One region of the Neobacillus niacini genome, then DNA from elsewhere that is predicted to be linked to it. Evidence: riboswitches for the same ligand, from Rfam matches in the RefSeq annotation. Region 1 holds a riboswitch; the other holds the start of a gene.
The links. A riboswitch is a leader RNA that binds a small molecule or an ion and turns the genes downstream of it on or off. The one in region 1 is predicted to bind lysine.
Positions count from the first base shown of each region.

Region 1 (3,110 bases):
TTTCTACCGAGCAAACGCCATTTTTAACTTTTGGTTTTTTGTTTAGGATTTGGCCAAATTGCTGGCAAAGTGTATGGACATTATTCATAAAAAAAAATCCCCTTTATTACAATTTATCTAATTTATGCTTTGGCAAAAATTTAGTAACTTGTATGGTATGGGGATTTTTTTATCGTTTAGTAAGAGGGAACCACCCCTAAAAGTGCTAAAAATATAAACCAATCAAATTTGAAATAGCCACACAACGAACGGTCCTAAAAAGGAGCCAATAATTGCGCATAAGGTCATGGTTACAGAACTCATAGAAAAGGCAAGTTCGCCATATTCAGCAGCTTTTGAAGTTCCTATGGCATGTGAGGCACTTCCAAGCCCAATTCCTCTCCCAATGGGGCTATGCACCTGTGTGAATTTAAAGATCATGGGCGCTGCCATGACGCCAAATATGCCGGCAATCATTACGCTGATTACAGCTATTGAGGCGTTTCCTCCCAATCCTCTAGCCACTTCAATTGCAACAGGCGTTGTAATGGATTTAGGGATAATGGAAAGAACTAACGGGTGGGACATTCCAAATATCTTAGCTAAGATGCTGACACTCATCATCCCAGTGATAGCTCCGATCAAAACCCCGCCCAATATCGGAAACAAATGAGTCATTAAAAAGTGACGTTGTTTATACAAAGGATAAGCAAGTGCCACAACGGCCGGTTCCAAAAGAGAGTTAATCCAATGTCCTCCAATCATATAGCTTTTATAAGGAATATCAAGCACTACGAGGATGATGACAATCAGGACGGTAGCGGTTAAAACCGGAATGAAAAATGAATATGAGAAACGGTTGTATAATCGGGTCATTGCGAAGAAGGCAAGGACAGTCAATAAAATCATCCAGATTGGGAATAGTGCTTGTTGCATTCCTGTTCATCCTCTCTATTTTTCGCTTTCTTTTCAAAGAATTGGCTTGCCCTTCCTGCTATTGCGATGGTAATTATGGTGCTTAATAGAATGACTATAAAGAGCATTGCACCTTGAACCGAAAGCAAGGAAGGGTAATTCATGATACCAACAGTAGCCGGAATAAAAAACAAAGTTAATATACTTAATAGAAAACCTGCACCCTGCTCAATAAATTTTACCGGGATAATTTTCAAACACAAACAAACGAAAAGTAATATTAGTGCGATAATACTACCTGGAATCATCAGGTGAAAAAGGTTTTGAATCGCCTTTCCAATGAAGGAAAAAATATATAATATACCAATTTGCAAAACAATGATTAGGAATTTCATATGCTCCGGGTCCCTCAAATGAGAGACTGCAACTTACCTTCTTTCTATAAAGTCTACTATTAAAGAACTTTTTTCATTATACACCCATTGATTGCACAGGTGCTTTCTATATGTTTCCATTGACGGATATTGGTTTTATACTGTATTATATAAAAATAATTTAATAAGACCTCACTTTTTATACAGTGAGGTAGAGGCGCGATATTTAACAGTCTTTAGTGGAGCTTGAGAAGCCGTGATGCTAAGGAGAAGGAAATGTCGCCGAAGTTTGTAATATTCTCGTTATTACATGCTGGGTCTGTAGTTAAGAGCTGCAGGACTGTCTCAATAAACTCCCCAGTTTATTGAGTTGTGCTATCTCATTTGGGATAAAGAGAGGACTTAAGGGCAACTATGTATAGTGCGACCTGAGTATACCTCAGGTCGTTTTTTGTCGTAATTTAGAGGAAAAACAGGAGGAGAGACATTATGAAAAACAAGTTTTCATTATTCATAGTTTTATTGGTTTCAACTATTCTTCTATTAGCAGGTTGTGGGACAAGTAACAGTTCTGATTCTGGATCATCTGAAGATAATACATTTAAGGTTGGTCTTGAAGCGGGATATGCTCCTTTTAACTGGACTCAAAACGATGATTCCAATGGTGGCGTTAAAATCGCTGGTTCTTCAGAATATGCTGGTGGTTACGACGTAGAAATCGCCAAAAAAGTCGCTGAAGGCTTAGGAAAAGAATTAGTGATTGTCAAAACAGAGTGGGATGGCCTGGTACCAGCTTTAACATCCGGCAAAATTGACGCCATCATCGCTGGTATGTCACCGACTGCAGAACGTAAAGAATCAATTGACTTCTCGGATAATTATTATACATCCAACCTAGTAATGGTTGTGAAAAAAGGAAGCAAGTATGAAGGTGCTACGTCCATTCAAGATTTCAAAGGAGCAAAGGTTACAGCTCAATTAAATACATTCCATTATTCAGTGATTGACCAAATTAAAGGTGTAGAAAAGAAAACAGCAATGGATAACTTCCCAGCAATGAGGGTGGCTCTTGAATCAGGGATAATTGACGGATACGTTTCAGAGCGTCCTGAAGGTGTTAGTGCTTCAGCTGCTAATGATAACTATGTAATGGTTGAATTTGAGGATGGATTTAAAACATCACCAGATGATACAGCAATCGCTGTTGGTGTTAAAAAAGGAAGCAAGTCTACAGATAAAATCAATGAAATTTTAAAAGGTATCTCAGAAGAAGAACGCACAAGCATTATGGATAATGCTATTAAAAATCAACCAGCAGCACAGTAATAGTGAGAAACCGGCTGTATTAATCATACAGTCGGTTTTATACAGTAAAGGAGGATAAAAGATGAGTCTTGAGTGGGTCATTAAAATAATTTCAGAAAACTGGCCTATGTTCCTTCGTGGCGCTGGTTTAACACTTATGATTGCTCTTATAGGAACGGTTATTGGAGCAGTAATTGGATTATTAGCAGGGGTAATAAGAACAATACCAATGCCTGAACGAGGGGCAAAAAAATTACTTTTAAACGTAATTAACGCAATTCTATCTATCTATATTGAATTCTTCCGTGGAACACCAATGATTGTACAAGCAATGGTAATCTATTATGGTTCTGCGCTAGCATTTGGTATCGATATGAATGTTTTTGCTGCAGCTATTATTGTTGTATCCATCAATACAGGAGCCTATATGGCGGAAATTGTCCGTGGTGGAATTGTTTCGATTGATAAGGGACAGTTCGAGGCAGCACATGCGATCGGCATGACTCATGTCCAAACAATGTGGAATGTGGTATTACC
Region 1 is NZ_CP183883.1:932,739-935,848, forward strand. Features, by position in the region: gene ACN6MT_RS04450 (DUF1259 domain-containing protein) at 1-88, opposite strand, end outside; gene ACN6MT_RS04455 (LrgB family protein) at 223-915, opposite strand; gene ACN6MT_RS04460 (CidA/LrgA family protein) at 885-1,289, opposite strand; lysine riboswitch at 1,473-1,654, shown strand; gene ACN6MT_RS04465 (transporter substrate-binding domain-containing protein) at 1,758-2,594, shown strand; gene ACN6MT_RS04470 (amino acid ABC transporter permease) at 2,656-3,110, shown strand, end outside.

Region 2 (3,110 bases), 780 kb from region 1:
TTTAACGATTGATTACTTTGATGGTTATTACTTGATTACCTGGTACAGTATAGGCATTTATCATTTTCGAGAATTTATTATAGATTCATTGAAGGAATTAGTGGAGTATAAAGCCATCTATCAGAAAAAGCGTTTTGATGAAAGTGGTAAATACATTGAAGAGGATGACTTCGTCACAGGTAAACGAGGAGAGTTCCCAGTTATCGTGAAGGAAAACGGCGTCAATATTGCCGTTTATTTAAATGAAAGTGCTATGGTCGGTGTATTCTTAGATCAAAAGGATGTTAGAAAAGCATTACGAGATAGGTATACACAAGGGAAACGGGTATTAAATACATTCTCCTATACCGGAGTGTTTTCAGTGTTTTCCGCTTTAGGTGGCGCAAAAAAAACGACAAGTGTCGACCTTGCTAATCGTAGCAAACGTAAAACAATTGAGCAATTCCAAGTGAATGGAATAGCATATGAGGATCAAGATATCATTGTAGAGGATGTATTCAACTACTTCAAATATGCTGTAAGAAAAGGGCTACTGTTTGATGTCGTTATTCTTGATCCTCCAAGTTTCGCAAAATCAAAAAAGTTTGTTTTCAGTGCAGAAAAAGATTATAAAAACCTGTTAAAGGATGCCATCTCAATAACGGAGGATAACGGAACGATCCTCGCATCCACCAATTCTAGCTCTTTTAATATGGACAAATTTAAAGGGTTCATAGATACAGCCTTTAAGGAATCAAAAAAACGCTATAAAATAATGGAAGAATACTCACTTCCTGACGACTTCCGAACCAATAAACATTACCCAGAATCGGACTACCTAAAAGTAGTTTTCATTAAAAAGATAGGATAAAGTTCCAGTTCATAGGAATTTACTGTCCACCCCACACGGACAGTGTCCACGAGTGGTGCCTGTCACCGCAGTCCCTACGGTGACAGGGCACCTTTGCTCTTGAATTTTATAGAATTTTCTGCTATTATTATTAATAATTAAATATTTTCTTACTTCATTACCTTGAAGTGAGGATAGAGGCGCAAAGACCATAAGTACGCAATAGGAGGATAATGAGGTCCTAGGATGATTGTGGAAAGGGGAATTTGCCGAAGTGGTTAGAATCTCATTTGTCTATGCCGCTGGTTCTGCTATTGAATAAATACAGAACTGTCATATAGGTGACTATATGGAGGGCTATCTTACGCAAAGGAACGGTTTTAAATTATGTTTCTACTGCAGTAGCGAGCCTTCGTTGCTGCTTTTTTGCGTTTACTATTGATTGACCTGATCTACCTCTAATTTTTATTAAAAATTATGTAAAGGGTGAGCTTGATGATTTTTGGCCAAGTTTTAACAGCTATGGTGACGCCATTTGATCAACATGGAGAGATTGACTATCACGCAGCTAGAGCACTAGTAAATTATTTAATTGCTAATGGTACGGATGGATTAGTAGTTGCAGGAACCACTGGAGAATCTCCAACATTAACAACAGAGGAAAAAATAGCGTTATTTAAATTCGTGGTCGAGGTTGCAGCCGGCAGGGTGCCTGTCATCGCTGGAACTGGCTCTAATAACACGAGAGCATCTATCAGCTTAACGAAACAGGCAGAAGCAGCAGGCGTTGATGGAATTATGCTCGTAGCTCCATACTACAATAAACCATCTCAAGAAGGGTTATTTCAGCATTTTAAAGCCATTGCGGAAGCTACTTCCTTACCGATAATGCTTTATAATATTCCTGGACGCTGTGCCGTCAACATCTCCGTAGAAACCATTGTCCGCCTCTCAGAAATTAGTAATATTGTGGCGGTAAAAGAAGCAAGCGGCGATTTAGATGCCATGGCAGAAATCATTGGCCGTACTCCGGATACATTTACATTGTACAGTGGTGATGATGGACTAACTATACCAGTCCTAGCCATCGGCGGCGCAGGTGTTGTGTCTGTTGCTTCGCATATCATTGGCAATCAAATGCAGGAGATGGTTACACTATTTAAAAATGGACGTGTTCAAGAAGCAGCTGTTTTACACCGCAGCCTTCTCCCAATTATGAAAGCATTATTTGCAGCACCTAACCCTACACCAGTAAAAGCTGCATTAAATATGCAAGGTGTCCAGGTTGGGGAAGTCCGTCTTCCCATGATTCCCTTGAATGATGAAGAAAAGAGTGCACTGCAAAAAGTACTCCCAATTAACACCCTGGTTTAATCTGATTATCATTCCTGTCCCTTCGTGGGGCAGGTTCTTTTTTACAAAAAATTAATATTCAAATATTCACAAATATTACAATTCTCATGATAATCCTCTTCCCTATAAAATTGTATACTACAAATAGTTACATCCAATTCCCCTGATTTACCCTCTCTGCTACGCCCCTAAAAAACTCTGAAAGCAGGTCGATTTATGAAAATTAGTAAAAAGAAAAATTCTAGAGACAAAAACATGCCGGAAATAAACGCATGGGCAATTCCTATGACAACTCCACAAGAAAGAAAGAGCGTATTTATGGACTTAGCGACAAGTTCTGAATTTGGAATGAGGAATCGAGGTCTTGTCTTTTACTATGGAAAGGACTTAATTGCATACAAACGTGAAAAACCCTCTGACGAAAATCGCAACGAATTTCTCCGGGTTCTATCAAAATTTATGACCGATTGTTTAGAAGATGATTGTCCTTCCTCTTGGGATCTCTGTGGGTCCTCATTCTGGGAAAAACTCATTTATTACTTTTATCCCCAAAACATATCAATCTCACCAGCTATGAAGGAAGCAGCTAACTTCCTAATCCAATTGAAAAAGTTTGTTCAATGGCTTGATAAAAGAGTTGGTACTCATTATTATCCTGCAATCGAAATATCCACTTCAGAAGCTGCTCTTCATTTACAATCCTGTGAAAAACTATTAAATGTCCTCTTTTTCAAACACTTTCCGAAAGCTTATAGTCCTGACTGGAATCCAGAACAAGACATCGAAAACTTAACACTAAATGGCGCCCATTTTGTAAATACTCAGGAAGGTGTATTCGAGGTCACAAGCAAAATTGAAGACACATGTGTATTAACTGATTTGGGTTCGCATAAATCGTATTATGTAAAAGATTTGCCGACTGTTAATG
Region 2 is NZ_CP183883.1:148,755-151,864, forward strand. Features, by position in the region: gene ACN6MT_RS00760 (class I SAM-dependent rRNA methyltransferase) at 1-850, shown strand, start outside; lysine riboswitch at 1,017-1,197, shown strand; gene dapA (4-hydroxy-tetrahydrodipicolinate synthase) at 1,325-2,203, shown strand; gene ACN6MT_RS00770 (hypothetical protein) at 2,399-3,110, shown strand, end outside.
Region 2: another riboswitch for lysine. It lies ahead of dapA (4-hydroxy-tetrahydrodipicolinate synthase); the one in region 1 lies ahead of ACN6MT_RS04465 (transporter substrate-binding domain-containing protein).